Regions from separate parts of the Halomonas sabkhae genome, predicted to be linked through region 1. Evidence: riboswitches for the same ligand, from Rfam matches in the RefSeq annotation. Region 1 holds a riboswitch; each other region holds the start of a gene.
The links. A riboswitch is a leader RNA that binds a small molecule or an ion and turns the genes downstream of it on or off. The one in region 1 is predicted to bind thiamine pyrophosphate.
Positions count from the first base shown of each region.

Region 2: linked by a shared signal. The riboswitch ahead of tenA (thiaminase II) and the one ahead of thiM (hydroxyethylthiazole kinase) in region 1 are both predicted to bind thiamine pyrophosphate.
Region 3: linked by a shared signal. The riboswitch ahead of QWY79_RS05025 (SLC5/6 family protein) and the one ahead of thiM (hydroxyethylthiazole kinase) in region 1 are both predicted to bind thiamine pyrophosphate.

Region 1 covers NZ_JAUFPM010000012.1:206,818-212,440, forward strand. Annotated here, with positions in the region: gene gloA (lactoylglutathione lyase) at 162-695, opposite strand; gene QWY79_RS09035 (hypothetical protein) at 848-1,189, shown strand; gene QWY79_RS09040 (C40 family peptidase) at 1,256-1,750, shown strand; gene QWY79_RS09045 (peroxiredoxin) at 2,062-2,700, shown strand; TPP riboswitch at 2,770-2,870, shown strand; gene thiM (hydroxyethylthiazole kinase) at 2,903-3,709, shown strand; gene thiE (thiamine phosphate synthase) at 3,699-4,325, shown strand; gene QWY79_RS09060 (DMT family transporter) at 4,335-5,210, opposite strand; gene QWY79_RS09065 (D-alanyl-D-alanine carboxypeptidase) at 5,363-5,623, opposite strand, start outside.
Region 2 covers NZ_JAUFPM010000017.1:273,320-278,942, reverse strand. Annotated here, with positions in the region: gene QWY79_RS12075 (OpgD/OpgG family glucan biosynthesis protein) at 1-240, shown strand, start outside; gene mdoH (glucans biosynthesis glucosyltransferase MdoH) at 251-2,140, shown strand; TPP riboswitch at 2,181-2,324, shown strand; gene tenA (thiaminase II) at 2,397-3,065, shown strand; gene QWY79_RS12060 (sugar phosphorylase) at 3,194-4,969, shown strand; gene QWY79_RS12055 (glycosyltransferase family protein) at 4,960-5,623, opposite strand, start outside.
Region 3 covers NZ_JAUFPM010000006.1:86,550-92,172, forward strand. Annotated here, with positions in the region: gene QWY79_RS05020 (TenA family protein) at 45-749, opposite strand; gene QWY79_RS05025 (SLC5/6 family protein) at 746-2,152, opposite strand; TPP riboswitch at 2,142-2,254, opposite strand; gene QWY79_RS05030 (hypothetical protein) at 2,617-3,054, shown strand; gene QWY79_RS05035 (amino acid deaminase) at 3,245-4,456, opposite strand; gene QWY79_RS05040 (CoA-acylating methylmalonate-semialdehyde dehydrogenase) at 4,494-5,623, opposite strand, start outside.

The sequences.
Region 1 (5,623 bases):
GCATCGCTTTGTTGGCCGCAACGTGCATGGTGCTGCACTCGACGCAAGGCAAGCTCAATCCATTGCCCTACGACACCTGGCCGCACTCGCGGCTCGTAGCTCGTAGCTCGTAGCTCGTAGCTCGTAGCTCGTAGCTCGTAGCTCGTAGCTCGTAGGCGATGTTAATCGCCCTTGCTGGCCATGCGCTCGGCCTCGACGACCTCGATCCAGTAGCCATCGGCGTCCTTGACGAAGATCACATCCGGCATCTTGCCCTGATCGGCGCGCTTGATGAACTCGACGTCATTGGCGTCGAACCAGGCCTGGGCGGCGTCCAGGTCAGGCACCGAGAAGCAGATATGACCGAAGCCCTGCGGCTCGGCGTTGCCGTCGTGGTAGGCGAAGTCGGCCTGGTCTTCGGTGCCCCAGTTATGCGTCAGCTCCAGCAGGCCTTTCTGACTGAAGGTCCAGACGCTGCGCTGGGCAGCATCCTCGGGTACTGCATCGCCCTCTTCCAGCCTGGCCAGGAAGTAGAGCGAGAAGCCCATTTCCTCGAAATCCAGCTTGCGCAGGACCTGCATGCCGAAGACGCGCGAGTAGAACTCGAGCGCGGTCTGCGGATCCTTGACGCGCAGCATGGTGTGGTTCAAGCGGAATCCCCGGGTCTCGCTGGCCGGGGCCTGCACGCCGGGATGCTGTTCGCCCTGAAAGCTCATGTCATGCTCCTTGTCTGGTCGCAAATAAGGTCGTGCAAAGGTGTACCCCCTTGCATGGGGGCGCGGCCCGCGGATTTCCACCCGTCTCGGCATGGCAGTCATCGCAGGGGGAATCTACATTCAAGTAGTACACCGCTACCAAGGGGGTCATCATGACCACCGACGCGACACTGGGTGACCATATCACCTACAAGCAGCTGGTCCGTGCCGTTTCTCACGGCTTTGCGCCGATCGTGGAAGTCGAGTCCCAGGATGGCATCTACACCGTGCGCTTCCACCATGCCGGCGGAGTATCCACGCTCTCCGACAAGGAAGGCAGGACCTGCACCTACCTGGGTACCGGGCAGATCCGTGAGCTGCTGGGCGAGGCGGGACTAACGCATGGCGTGCTCACCTGGGATGACCAGTGCGGTGACGAGATGATCGGGGTGCCCGGACACGCCATGACACCGGAAGAGCGCCTGACGCACGGCACGCGTATCGCCTTCCAGTGAGGGCCGCCAGGGGTTAGGCTTGGCGAGTGATGCCCACATCCTTGCCCAGTGCCTCGGGAGCCCCGCATGTCAGCCTGCCCCAACCCTGCTCGCCCCTGCCTGCCGCGCTGGCCACTGGCGTTGATGCTGTTGCTGTGGCTGGCCGGTTGCGCCGGGCCGGACCTGGCCACCCGCGACGCGGGCGGCCTTTCCATGGAACGCACCATGATCCTGGCGGAAGCCCGTCAGGCACTCGGCACACCCTATCGCTATGGCGGCGATACCCTCAGCGGCCTGGACTGCTCGGGGCTGGTTCAGCTGACTTACGCCCGCGCCGGCATCAGCGTGCCGCGCACCTCCAGTCAGCAGTTCGACCGCCTGCCGCCCATCGACACCGCCCGCCCGGGGGATCTGTTGTTCTTCGACACCAGCGGCGGCGGCGATGCCAGCCACGTCGGCATCTACCTGGGCAACAATCGGATGATTCATGCCCCGGGGCGCGGGCGCCAGGTGACCACCACCCCGCTGGGGCTGGATTATTGGCAGGAGCGGTTTCTCGGCGCCGCCGCGCCGGCACCTTGATTTGGCCGAGTCACGAGAAACGAGCTGCGAGCAGTTGGGAGTCGAGATAATGCGCGGTGCTTGCCCAGGCACATGGCGAGTATCGAGTAGCGAGGGACGAGCGGCTGGGAGCCGGATTGATGCCACGGTGCATATCCATGCACAGGACGGCTCGAAGCTCGTATCTCGAAGCTCGAAGCTCGAAGCTCGAAGCTCGTGCTAACCATATCACCACAGGTTGTTTCCCCAACCCATTGCCCCCATGTAATGCTGAGGCCGTCGATACGGCAGCGCGTGGGCGATGCCATCAACTCAACCCAGAGGAGCCTGACATGTCATTGCAACTCGGCGATATCGCACCAGATTTCACGCAGGAAAGCACGGCTGGCACCATCAACTTCCATGAGTGGGCCGGGGACAACTGGGTCATCCTGTTCTCGCATCCCAAGGATTTCACCCCGGTGTGCACCACCGAGCTGGGTGAGGTCTCGCGGCTCAAGCCGGAATTCGACAAGCGCAACACCAGGGCCATCGGCCTGTCCGTCGACCCGCTGGAAGACCATGAAAAGTGGGCCGGCGATATTCAGGACACCCAGGGCCAGGGCCTGAACTTCCCGCTGCTCGCGGATGGTGATCGCAAGGTCAGCGACCTGTACGGCATGATCCACCCCAACGCCAACGACACCCTGACGGTGCGTAGCGTCTTCATCATCGATCCGAACAAGAAGGTCCGCCTGACCATCACCTATCCGGCCAGCACCGGTCGCAACTTCGCCGAAGTGCTGCGCGTGCTGGACAGCCTGCAGCTCACCGACGAGCACAAGCTGGCCACACCAGTGAACTGGCAGGATGGCGATGACTGCATCATCGTACCGGCAGTCAGCAACGAGGAGGCGCAGAAGCTCTTCCCACAAGGCTGGGACGAGCAGAAGCCGTATCTGCGTGTGGTCAAGCAGCCCAAGCGCTCTTGATCGCCCGGCGGCGGTGGCCGATGCCACTGCCGCCTCTTTACAGATGCGGCGCCACCGCGGATAGTAAAAGCCTGACGACAGGGGCGCCGGCGGCGATGCCGACCGGCTGAGATGCACCCTCACCACCTGACCCGGATAATGCCGGCGGAGGGAGTCGTGCCGGCCCTGCCTCGCTGGCACCTCCCCTCGCCCGGGAGTTGCCATGCACAGCATCGATCTCGCCAGCCACCTGCGCCGCATGCGCCAGGCCCGCCCGCTGGTGCACAACATCACCAATCATGTCGCCATGAATACCATGGCCAATGTGCTGCTGGCGCTGGGCGCCTCGCCGGCCATGGCCCATGCCCGCGAAGAAGTCGCCGAGTTTGCGCGCCTGGCCGGGGCCGTGACCCTGAACATCGGCACCCTGTCGCCGCACTGGGTGGATGCCATGGAGGACGCCGCCCGCGCCGCCAATGAGGCTGGCACTCCCTGGGTACTCGATCCCGTCGCGGTGGGCGCCACGGCGCTGCGCCGTGATGCCGGCCAGCGTCTGCTGGCGCTTTCGCCGACCGTCATACGCGGCAATGCCTCGGAAATCCTGTCACTGGCGAATCAGGGCAGTGGTGGCCAAGGCGTCGACAGTACCGACACCAGCGACGATGCCGAGAGTGCCGCCGTGACGCTGGCACAGCGCACCGGTGGGGTCGTCGCCGTGACCGGCGAAACGGACCTGGTGACCGACGGTCGGCGCCTGGCACGTATCGCCGGCGGGCATGCCCTGATGCCGCTGGTCACCACCCTGGGCTGTGCCCTGAGCGGCGTGGTAGGCGCATACCTGGCGGTGGCCGAGGATCCCTTCGAGGCCTGTGTGGCGGCACTCGCCAGCTATGCCGAGGCCGGCCGCCTGGCCGGCGAAGAGGCGCAGGGCCCCGGCAGCTTCAGCGTCGCCTTCATCGACGCCGTGTATCGACTCGACCCCGAGACCCTGAACCGCCAGGCCCGAGTGGAGCTCTACGATGCGCCTTGATCTCTCGCTCTATCTGGTCACCGACCCCGAACTGTGCGCCGAGCGCGGCCTGGAAGACACCGTCCTCGCCGCCGTGGCAGGCGGCGTGACCCTGGTGCAGCTGCGCGACAAGCAGGCCGGCGATGCCGAGCTGATTCCGGTGGCCCGACGCCTCAAGGCTGCCCTGGCGGGTAGCGGCGTGCCGCTGTTGATCAATGATCGGTTGGAGGTCGCCCTGGCCAGTGGCGCCGATGGCCTGCATATCGGCCAGGACGACGGCGAGGTCCATGAAGCCCGCGCCGCCCTGGGGCCGGAAGCCATTCTAGGCCTTTCGGTGCAGACCCATGACCAGCTGGCCAGGGTCGATACGACGCGGCTCGACTATCTGGGGCTGGGGCCGGTGTTTGCCACGCCCAGCAAGCAGGACCACGCGGCCCCGCTCGGTTTCGACGGGCTGGCCGCCCTGGCCGGCGCCAGCCCACTGCCCACGGTGGCCATCGGCGGTCTCAAGGCCGAGCACGCCGCGGCCGTGCAGCGCGCGGGCGTCAACGGCATGGCCGTGATCTCGGCCATCTGCGGCACACCCGACCCGCAAGCCGCGGCGCGCGCCTTTCCGTACTTCGGCCAGACCTGCTGAGTAGCGATCTCAGGCCGTGGGGCGCCGATTCAACGCCACGCGCCGCTCATGGTAGGCGATCGCCAGGCCACTGAGGATGATCAGCGAGCCGCCCACCAGCACCCACAGGTCCGGCACTTCGTCCCAGATCCACCAGCCCAGCAGCACGGCCCACAGCAGTGCCGTGTAGTCGAAGGGTGCGGCCAGCGCCGCGGGGGCGTAACGGAAGGCCAGGGTCAGCCCGATCATGGCGCCCACCCCCAGCACTCCGGCCAGCAGGAAGAACGGCCAGTGGATCGGCGCCGGCATCTGCCAGACCCAGGGCAGGGTCGCCGCCGACACCAGCATCGGCACCAGAGTGGTGTAGAAGACCATGGCCCAGAGGTGCTCGCGATCACCGTAACGCCGCGCGGTGATCATGGTCAGCGCATAGCAGATCGCCGCCCCGATCACGATCAGGGCCGCCGGCTGGAAGCTCTCTCCGCCGGGACGGACCACCACCAGTACGCCGGCAAAGCCGACCAGCGTCGCCAGCAGTGTCGTGCGATCGACCCGCTCACCCAGCAGCGGCACCGAGAGCAGATTGACGAACAAGGGCGCGGCGAAGGCGATGGCCGTGGTCTCGGCCAGCGGCAGCAGCGTCAGCCCCCACATGAAGCAGACCATGGTGCCGGTGAAGACCAGCCCGCGCAGCAGGTGGCCCCCCGGCCGACGCGTCCTGAGCTTGCGCAGCCCGCCGCTGAACCGCGCGATCAGGGCGATCAGCGGCAGCGACACCAGGGTGCGAAAGAAGATGATCTGCAGCGGCGAGTGCGTCTCGCCCAGCCACTTGGTAATGGCATCGCCGAGTGCCAGGCACAGCACGCCGCCGCACATGCACAGGATGCCCTTGAACGATGACGACATGACCTCTCCTCGTCGCTGTGCCGTCGCAATGAAACACCCCACCGGCAGGGCCGATGGGGTGCTGAATAGCCTGGGCCCGGTAACGGGCTACCACCTTGACGCTAACGACTCGGGCAGGACGCGGCAACCCCGCCCTTGGTCTCAAGCCTGAATCAGAACGATGCCTGCACCACCATGCAGTCCATCCCCTGAGCCTGCAGGCGACGGCAGGCACTGCGCGCCTGGCTCTCGCCCATGTCCACCAGGCGGGCCCGATAGACGCCGGCCTCGGCCACGTGCGGCACGGCTACACGGGCATCGGCCAGTTCGGAGGTCAGGCGTTCGGCGGCCCGCGCCGCGAGGCGACGCGCGTTGTCCGAGTCGCTGAAGGCGCCGACCTGCACGCCCCAGCTCCCCGAGGCAGCCGGCTGGTC
Region 2 (5,623 bases), on a different contig from region 1:
GGCCCCGCCCTGGAGGGACTCGAGGCCGACCAGCCGGTCGAGTCACAGCTGACCACCTCGAATGGCGACATCATTCAGCAGTGGGTACAGCAATTGCCCGATGGCCAGACCTGGCGCGCCAGCTTCCGGCTCGCCCCGGAGGAAGGCACGCCGGCCGACATGCGATTGAAACTGACACTGCGCGGCCAGCCGCTGACCGAAACCTGGAATTATGTCTGGTATCCCGATGAGCGCCGCTGAGTCCCGGGCCATGGTGGCTCCTGTCCCCTTCCGGCGCACCCGGCGGCTGATTTTCGCGCTGCTGGTGGCCGCAACCACGATCCTTGGCCTGTGGACCATGTTCCGCATCCTCCATGTCGGCGGCCTGACGCCACTCGAACTGGCGGTGATGGCGCTGTTCACGGTGACCTTCGGCTGGATTGCGGTCGCCTTCTGGAGTGGCCTGATCGGTTTTGCGCTGTCGATCATGCGCCGCGACCCGCTCAGCCTGGCCCGGGCCTGCGACCCCCGACCGCCGGACACGGCCCACTCGATCACGGCCCTGGTCATGCCGGTCCACAACGAGGATGTCGAACGCGTGGCGGCGGGCCTCGAGGCCACCTGCCGTGACCTGCCGCCACAGACCGCCGCGCGACGCATCGAGGCCTTCGTGCTCAGCGACAGCACGGATGCCGACAGCATCGCTCGCGAGCACGCCGTCATGGCGGCCCTGCAACAGCGACTGGCCGACCACTGCCGGCTGCATTACCGCCACCGCGACAGCAATGCCGGACGCAAGGCGGGCAACCTCGGGGACTTCTGCGAGCGCTGGGGCGCCCATTACGACTTCATGCTGGTACTCGATGCCGACAGCCTGATGAGCGGCGACACCATCCACCAGATGATCGCGCAGATGGAAGCCAACCCGAACCTCGGCCTGCTGCAGACCGTGCCCATCCCGGTTCGCCAGGACAGCCTGTTCGGACGCGCCAACCAGTTCGCCGCCGCCGTCTACTCGCCCATGCTGGCCAGCGGCCTGAGCTTCTGGCAATCCGATGCCGCCAACTACTTCGGTCATAACGCCATCCTGCGCGTCGCGGCGTTCACTGCCCATTGCGGCCTGCCCGAATTGCCCGGCCGGCCTCCGCTGGGCGGCGATATCCTCAGCCACGACTTCGTCGAGGCCGCCCTGCTGCGCCGCGCGGGCTGGGAAGTGCGCATGCGCACCGACCTGGGCGGCAGCTTCGAGGAAATGCCGAGCCATATCCTCGACTACGCCAAGCGCGATCGCCGCTGGGTCCAGGGCAACCTGCAGCATCTGCGATTGCTGGGCGGCAGCGGCCTGCACATGGTCAGCCGGGTGCATTTCCTGTGCGGTGCCCTGGCCTACCTGTCCTCCCTGGTATGGCTGGCGATACTCGTCGTCAGCACCGCCGATGCGCTGCTGCATGCACTGATCGATCCCAACTTCTTCACCTCCGACGCCCAGCTGTTTCCGGACTGGCCGATCTCTCCGCCCAACCTCATCATGCCCTTGCTGGGCGGCACCCTGGCGATGCTGCTGATGCCCAAGGTGCTGGGCGTGGCCCTGGTCTGGCGACAGTCGGCGGCAGCGTTCGGCGGGCGCGCCCGACTGCTCGCCAGCGCCCTCCTGGAAGCCCTGTTCGCCATCCTGATCGCGCCCCTGATGATGGTCTTTCACAGCCGTTTCGTGGTGGAGGTGCTATGCGGCCGTACCGTAGCCTGGAATGCCCAGTCCCGCGAGGGGCGCGCCCTGCCCTGGCGGGACGCCGTTCGCTACACCTGGCCCGGCACTCTGGTGGGCGCCATCTGGGCAGGCGTGACCTGGTGGTACACCCCCGGCTTCTTCTGGTGGTTGACGCCCGTCTGGCTGGGCCTGCTGCTCGCCGCGCCCCTGGTGCGCTTCAGCAGCAGCCTGACCATCGGACGACGCCTGCGCCGACGCGGCCTGCTGCTGGTGCCCAGCGAGACTTCGGTCCCCGCCGTGCTGAGCCACCTGGCCGGTCAGGCCCCGTTGGAGGACGCGGCCGAGCTCACGCCGCCGCCCGCGGAATACCGCCGCGCCATGCCGTTGCAATCCTTTGCCGGCGACTGGGCACTGGCACCGGGTAACAAGAAGGAGTCCGCCACTGGCCCCTGACCCCCCTGTTCAAGCCTCGACGAGGTGTTAGAGTAGAGGCTCTCGCTTGACGGGGTGCCGGTTACACCGGCTGAGATGACGCTCGCCCTCAGGGGCACAGCGTTGATCCCGTGGAACCTGATCCGGGTGGCGGCGACTCATGGTCGCCCGTGAACCGGCGTAGGGAATCAAGCGCAGCGCCCGGTGCCGCTATACCGGTCGTCCTGCCCGCTCGTTTCGCTGCGCCCACATGCCGGATCCCGACACCGGAGACATGATGGGTTACCAATTTCACGACCTGACCGACGCCTGCCAGACTGACTGGCGCGCCTACATCGAGCACGACTTCGTGCGTTCGCTGGGCGATGGCAACCTGGCCCCCGAGGCCTTTCGTCACTACCTGCAACAGGACTATCTGTTCCTGATTCACTTCTCGCGCGCCTATGCCCTGGCGGCCTACAAGAGCCACGACCTGGCCGAGCTGCGCCACGCCTTCGAGGGCCTCAAGACCATCCTCGACGTCGAGCTCGATCTGCATGTGGGATTCTGCCGCGAATGGGGCATCAGCGAGGAGGACCTGGCCAGACTGCCCGAAGCCCGCGCTACCCTGGCCTACACGCGCTATGTGCTGGACACCGGCAGCCGCGGCGACCTGCTCGACCTGCACGTGGCGCTGGCGCCCTGCCTGGTGGGTTACGGCGAGATCGCCAACTGGTTGAACGCGCGACCGAGCACCCTGCGGGGCGACGCCAACCCCTTCGAGTCCTGGATCGCCATGTACGCGAGTGATGACTTCCAGGCCGCCATGCGCGACGAGATCGCCTGGCTCGACGCCCGTCTGGCCGAGGTGACGCCGGCGCGTTTCGCTCGACTGGCGGAGATCTTCCGCGACGCCACCCGCCTGGAAATCGACTTCTGGCAGATGGGCCTCGACCAGACCGCTTGAAGCCCCGGTGGTCTAGGTCGCCACTCTCGGACACCAGCGTTGGTGGGTGCCGGATGCCATCCACCCTGTGGGCTGGCATGCTATCTGCATGAGACGTTCCGGTTCCTGACGCGAGAGTGGCGGCCATGATGCCCAGATCACATTCCACACCGATCGATGCGGCGCAATTTCGGCGCCGCACCCACCAGCATCTGGAGATGCTGTATGGCCCGCGGGCCGATGAAGTCCTGCGCCGCCTGGAAACCCTGCTGACTCACCAGGCCCCGGCCAGATCGACGCCGGACACAGCCCCTGTGCCCCTGTGGAGCCAGCGTGACCAGTGGCTGATCAGCTACGGCGACAGCCTGGTCGCCGATGACATGCCGCCCCTGCAGGTGCTCGAGGACTTCCTGAACCGCCACCTGGGCGACACCCTGAGCGGCGTGCATATCCTGCCCTTCTTCCCCTGGAGCAGCGATGACGGCTTCTCGGTCATTCACTATCGCGAGGTCAATGCCGAGCTCGGTGACTGGGATGACATCCAACGCCTGGGCCAGCGCTTCGATCTGGGGGTCGACCTGGTACTCAACCACGTCTCGCGGGAGTCGCTGTGGTTTACCGACTACCTGACCGGCAGCCAGCCGGGCCGCGACTACTTCATCGAGATGGACCCGGATACCGACCTCTCGGCGGTCGTGCGGCCGCGCAGCTCGCCATTGCTGGTCAAGGTGCCGACCCGGCGCGGGGTGCGCCACCTGTGGGCGACCTTCTCGGAAGACCAGATCGACCTGAACTTCGCCAATCCGGATGTGCTGCTGGAGTTCATCGGCATCCTGCTGTTCTATCTCGACCAGGGCGCCAGAGTGATACGCCTGGATGCCATCGCCTATCTCTGGAAGCAGGTGGGTACGTCCTGCATACATTTGCCCCAGACCCACGAGGTGGTGCGCCTGCTGCGCACCATCATCGACCATGTCGCCCCCGATGCCCTGCTGCTGACCGAGACCAATGTGCCCCACGAGGAAAACATCAGCTACTTCGGCCTCGATCGACTGGCGGCCCCCGACGCGGGCGACGCGTCCCCTGACGAGGCGCATCTGGTCTATCAGTTCCCCCTGCCGCCCCTGCTGCTGCACACCCTGACCTGCGGCGAAGCCGGCACCCTGGCAGCCTGGCTGCGCAGCCTGCCCGAACTGCCCCCGGGCTGCAGCTTCCTGAATTTCACGGCAAGCCACGACGGCATCGGCGTTCGCCCCCTGGAAGGCTGGCTGCCACAGCACGACATCGATGCCCTGGTCGAACTGATGCACCGCTTCGGCGGCTACGCCAGCATGCGCACCCGCGACGACGGGGAGGATGCCCCCTACGAGCTCAACATCACCTGGTTCGACGCCATGAAGGGCAACCGTCGCGGACCGGATGCCTGGCAGACGCCCCGCTTCCTGTGCAGCCAGCAACTGATGCTCGGCCTGCGCGGCATTCCGGCGATCTACCTGCATGTCCTGACGGGGACCCTCAACGACCTGGAAGGCGTGGAACGCAGCGGGCGCCTGCGCTCGATCAATCGCCGCCGTTGGCAGCGAGACGAGCTCGAATGGCTGCTCGAAACGCCCGCCACCCCGACCCGGGAAGTCTTCAAGTCGCTGACCCGGATGCTGGATGCGCGGCGTCAAGAACCCTGCTTCCATCCCGATGCACCGCAGCGGGTGCTGGACACGCCACCCAGCCTGATCGCCCTGCAACGCGGCCCGACCGCTGACGGCCGCCGCCTGATCGCCGTGCACAACGTCACCGACCGGCCCCAGCCACTCGAACTCCCGGAACTGACCCACGGCCAGTGGCACGACCTGCTCGCCCAGGCCCCCTGGAACCACGAAGCAACACTCGGCCCCTACCGGAGTCTGTGGCTGGTGAATCAGCCGTAAGCATTATCCCCCTCGACGGCGTCGTGCAGGCGTTCGAGAACATCCGGGATGGCGGCGCGCACGCGGTTCCAGCTGGCGATGAAGGGGCGTTCCCCAGGGTTGTCGAGGAAGGCCGAGCCGGCGTCGAGCAGGTTGCGGGCGAACAGCTCGACGGCCTGTTCCTCGGCATGACGGTCCAGGGTCAGGCCGTTCATGGTGGCGTCGTGGTCGTAGGCCTCGATCAGATCCAGCGCCATACGGTAGTAGGTTGCCTTGAGGGTACGGAAGTCCTCGGCGCTGAAGGTCACCCCCTGGGTGGCCAGCTTGCGATACAGCGCCTTGGCGATATCCAGGCTCATGCGATTGAGACCGGCCGCGGCATCGTCTTCCGAGACCGGCTGATGCTTGTGGTCGTAGCTATCGGCCAGATCCACCTGACACAGACGGTTGGTCGAGTGATTGCGCTGCACCTCGGACAGCACACCGATCTCCAGGCCCCAGTCGGCGGGGATGCGGATGCCGTCGAGGACGTCACTGCGCATGGCGAACTCGCCCGACAAGGGATAGCGGAAGCTGTCCAGGTAATCCAGGTACGGCAAGGGGCCGGCGATGACCTTGAGCGCCCGCAGCAGGGGCGTGACCATCAGACGTGACACCCGACCATTGAGCTTGCCC
Region 3 (5,623 bases), on a different contig from region 1:
CGCGCACCGATGCCGCCGATCAGGCCATACAGCGCGCCGCCACTTCAGTCAGCGTGATAAACGGCATCGTGAAAAGCGCGCTCACAAGCCACCGTTTCGCGAAAACGTTTTACCACACCCGCGAACGCCTCATCCTCCAGCCGGGACATTTCTTCCTCCAGGCGCCGCCGCAACCAGGCAACGAAGGTTCGGAAATCAGGATTGTCATGCAGGTCGATCCACTCTTCCATCAACGGCTGAAGCCCCTCCGAGCGCTCGACACGCGTGGCCCACTCCAGGTACAGCCACTCGGTGACCACCAACACGGCCAGCATTTCGGCATAGCGCGTACTCCGAGCGCCCTCCTGATGCAGGGCGGTATCCTTCAACAGCTGTCGAAAATCACGCGTGGCCGGCAGGTACTCGGCCTCGGCCGACACACCGTAGGCCTCGAAGGTACGCTGGAAGGTGCTGTTCTCGTCACTGGTCAGCATGCCCATGAACTGCCCGAGCACGACCCGATCCTGCATACCGGGAGCGTGACCGATCGCCTGTCCGAGCAAAGCGGTAAAGGGGTCGACGAAGCCATAGTCCTGCACCATGTAGGCGGCGAATTTCTGGTCTGTCAGTCGCCTGGCGGCCAGCGCATCGAATAACGGGTGGTGCACGGTCCGCGACCAGTCCGGCTCACTGACTTCCCGCAACCACTCAGTCAGGCGCGGCGACGCCTGACGCTCGGCCCACTGCGTCCATTCGGCAATACTACTCATGCATCGCCTCCGTCGCTTGTCAGGGAAGCACGCGGAGCCGGCCAGGCCATGGCGATGGCCACGCTGACCAGCGCCGACGCCAGCAGGGCCCCGACAAAGGGCGCGAGCGCCGGAATGCCGCCCGGAAAGCTCGCCGCCTGAATGCCTGCCAGCAGGCTGCCCTGGGCCCACCAACCGGGCACGACAGCACCCACCAGACCCGCCATGCCGCCGACCATTGCCGCCAGCGAGCCCATGCGTCGCCAGACGCCGAGCAGCACCGGCACGATGGTCGCCGCGCACAACAGATCGGCAATCAGGAACAGGCGCAGTACCGAAAGCTCCTGCAACGCAATGACCACCACTGGCAACATCAGGCCCACGGTCACCAGACGCGCCGCGCCGACGGACAGGCCGCTGCGGCCGGAACCGGCCACCACCAACGAGGCAATGGCCGTCTGCAGGGTGTCCACACTCGAGGCGACCAGCGTCACGGCCAGCACCAGCGCCGGAATGGCCAGCCAGCCCGGCGCTTCGGACAGCAGGGCAAAGAACGGCATGGGCGGTTCACCGAGCGACAACCCATGCATGACCGCGAGCATGCCCAGGCCGCCGATGGCCATGATGACCAACAGCACCCCGACACCACCCAACAGGGCGCCACGGCCCAGGGCACGCTGGTCCTCGGCGGCCCAGACGCGCTGCCAGTAGCCCTGATGAAAGAGCTCGGCGGAGGTCACGGCGATAACCAGGGTCAGGGCCACCGCGAGGGCATCCATCGGCGGTGTCTGCGGCAGGGATGCCTGCTCGGGCATGGGCGGCAGCACCCAGAGCACGACCCCCGTCACCAGGATCAGTAACGCCAGCAGCAACCAGCCCTGCCAACTATCCGTGGCCAGGCTGGCACGCAGCCCGCCGACCGCCGTATAGGTCAGGGTAACGAGGGCCACCCCGATGACCACGGCGCTCGACGGCACTTCGGAGAGCAGCGACGCAATGGCACCGATGGCGGTCAACTCGGCGGCCAGGAAACAGCCCATGTAGAGAATCGACACCAGGGTGACCCAGCGGCGCACCCCGGCGCCATAACAGGCTTCGGCAAACTCGCCGATGCTCCGCCCCTCGGGCAGGTAGCGCCGGATCATCGGCCCATACAGACTGAGCACCACCAGCGGCAGGGCCGACCCCAGCGCATAACCGAGCAGCGCCAGGGGGCCCACCATGGCGCCGATCTCGGGCGGGGCGAAGAGAATCCAGGCCCCCATGCCGGAGGCCAGAAAGGAAACACCCAACGAGCGCGCACTCTGGGAGTTACGCGCCGTCACATAGTCATCGAGGGGGCCTTCGGCCCGGCGGGCCCGCAGGCCCAGAAAGGCAAAACACAACAGAGCCGCGCCCAGCACGGCTGACGTCAGGTAAGGCATGTCGCACTTCCTCCGCCGGTACAAACCGGATCAGGTTCCAGGGTCAGCGTCGGACGCTCTCTCAGCCCCGGTGTAGCGGGTGGGGCTCCCCTGGCGACAGTGAATTGAATTGTGAGTCGCTGAGCGGATAGGCCATGACATGGCGAACCCGCCGTCAACGCGTGCCCATGATGCCACATCATCGGCCCGATGCTAACTCTGGTTCCCGTCCATCGGCCCGCGGATGCCGGACCCGGTACAGCAAGCCCTGCGGCGACCCCAGGGCTCCCTCCTCTCCAATCACCTCATCTCATCTCATAAAAGCATGATTATAATCCACAAATCACGCCATCATCGAATTAGCACAATAAAACCATTTATTACTACTTGTGTCATACTCTAAATGAACTATTGTTAATAGACACAGCTCAGGAGAGATTCACACAGGAGCTGTATTCAATGCCCAAGCTTCATGGGAGGTCAAAATGACTACCCTCATTCGCCATCGCCAACACAAGGTCGCTACGGCCAGCGAAGGCCCTGAAGCTGCCGAGCGCATTGAGCAAGGCAAACTGAAACACCAGCGGAAGGCACATTTCGGTCGCTCGATGTGGATGGCAGCTGGTACCTGCCTGGTGGCAGGCTTGATGATCACGACACAGGCCATCGCCGCAGGCAGCACTATCAGGTTTCAGGGTGCTATTTCAGAGCCGGGCTGCGAAACGCAGATGCAGACCACCAACTCGCTGCCGCGCACAGAGTGCTACATCAGTGAGCAGGGTGTATCTCGAGAGGTTTCGGCAACCAGCACGGCTGAACAAAGCTGGCACACACTGGACGGTGAGCGCCTGACAGGCGGGGAAGGCCAGATCATGCAGTACCTGCAGCAATCACCGGGTTACATGCGACTGACCTACCGCTGATTTGCCTCACCCGATTCCATCTGGAGCATGAGACATCATCATCAACGCGGCAGTAGACACAGGGTCAACGAGACCCCCACTTGATCCATCAGCGAGGTATTCACTCATCAACACCAACCTCTGGCGAAGAAAGCGCAGTACCTTCCCTTGATATGGCCATGACCGGGACGTCATGGCCTTTTTTTGGTGCTCAGAAAGCGGTGTCCATGACCTCCGTGACGTCCAGCCGCTCATCGACCCGGCAGATCCGCCGCCACTTGTCGAAGGTCAGGCAGGGGTGCGAGGCGCCAAAGGCCACCACATCGCCGATGCGCACATCATCGGCCGAGTCCGGCAGGCGGATGAAGGCATGCTGGTCCATCAGCCTGGTGATCTCCCAGCCGTCGACGCTCAGCACCTCGTCCACCGCGCCGCCTTCCCGATAGCGGCGCAATGGTTCGGGCAACTGATCGGCGCCGATATCGCGCTTGCCCAGCGCCACGATGGCCAATCCCGGTTCCGGCAGGGACTGCACCTGAGCAAAGACCTCGAGCGCCGGGCGCAGGCCTGCGTGCAGATCGGGGCGGCGTGACAGCACACCCTGCTGGGCCTGGCGGTAGATGCCGTGATCATGCACCACATAGCAGCCGGGACGAATCACCGGCGTGAAGCGTCGACGCAGCTCGGCCGTATCGAAGGCCTCGGCGATCAGGTCGTACCAGGCCGACCCCGACGCGGTGATAATGGGCAGGTCCACGGCGAACCGCCCCTCGTCGTCGAGGCAACGCGCCGCCTCGACCAGCCGCGTGGCATAATCGCGAATCGCCGGTACCGGATCCTCGGCATGCACCACGCCCTCGTAGCCCTCCATGCCGGCCAGGGCCAGGCCCGGCTCGGCATCGACGACCCGCGCCAGTTCCCTGACCGCCTCCACGGAGCGGCAGCCGGTACGGCCGCCCGCGACGCCCAGCTCGATCAGCACCTTGAGCGTCAGGTTGCGTTTGGCGAAAAAGTGCCCGAGTTCCCGGGCGTTGTCCTCACTATCGACCACGCAATGGAAGTCAGCGCCCGCCTCGAGCAATTCGGCGATGATTGCCATGTTGGCCTGGCCCACCAGTTGGTTGGCCATCAGTACGCGCACGACGCCACTGGCAAAGGCTGCGCGGCACTGTGGCGCGGTGGCCAGGGTGATGCCCCAGGCCCCCGCCTCGAGCTGGCGACGGAACAGCGCCGGCGTCATGGTGGTCTTGCCGTGTGGTGCCAGCCGGGCGCCATGCGACTCGGCAAAACGCTGCATCCACGCCAGGTTATGCGCCAGCGCCGCCTCATGCAGCACCGCCGCCGGCAGGCTCACCCCGCCCAGCAATGACGGCCCGAGTTCCGGTGTGCCCTTGTGGCCCAGCTTCGATAACGAATCCTGCATGCAACCTCTCTTGGCTGACGAATCATGACGCGCCGAATCAACTCAGCGATATGGTGCTGTTGATGCCGCTGGAAACGTTTTCGGGCTCGAACCAGCGGGCGGTAACGGTCTTGGTCTGCGTCCAGAAGGCAACGGCCTGCTTGCCGTTGGGGCCCATGTCGCCCAGCTTCGACCCTCGCGAGCCGGTGAAACTGAAATAGGCCACCGGCACCGGAATCGGCACATTGATGCCCACCTGGCCGACGTCGATGTCGGACTCGAAGCGCCGCGCGACCCAGCCGGAGTTGGTGAAGATCGAGGTACCGTTGCCATTGGGGTTGGCATTGATGAAGTCGATGGCCTCATCCAGCGTCTCGACCGCCACCACACAGAGTACCGGGCCGAAGACCTCCTCGCGATAGATCGTCATCTCCGGCGTGACATCGCTGAACAGTGTCGGGCCGACGAAGTTGCCATCCGGATACCCGTCCACCTGGCAGCCGCGACCATCGACCAGCAGCGTGGCTCCTTCGCGCTCACCCACGCCAATCAGTTCCTCCACCCGTGCCTTGGCCGCCGGCGAAACCAGAGGCCCGAGGTCGGCATCGCGCTGGGTGCCGGGCCCTACCACCATGCGGCGCGCGCCCTCGGCCAGATCCGCCAGCCACTCGCGGGCCTCGCCCACCAACACCACCACCGAGTTGGCCATGCAGCGCTGCCCGGCGGCGCCGAAGGCCGAACCCAGCAGGTTGTTGATGGCCTGGCTGCGATTGGCATCCGGCATGACGACACAATGGTTCTTGGCGCCCATCATCGCCTGGACGCGTTTGCCGGCCTCGCTGGCACGCCGATACAGCTGGGTGCCGACATGGGTCGAGCCGATGAACGACATCGCCTTGATGTCCGGATGGTCACACAGCCGATTGGCGACCTCAGGCCCACCATGCACCACATTCAGCACGCCCGGCGGCACCCCCGCCTCATGCGCCAGCTCGACCAGCCGCATGGTGGCACCCGGGTCCTGCTCGGACGGCTTGAGCACGAAGGTATTGCCGGTGGCGATGGCCAGCGGGAACATGAAACAGGGCAACATGATCGGGAAGTTGAACGCCGTGATGCCGGCACCGACGCCCAACGGCTGGTTGAGCGTATAGACATCCACCTCGCTGGCGGCATTCTCGGCCAGCT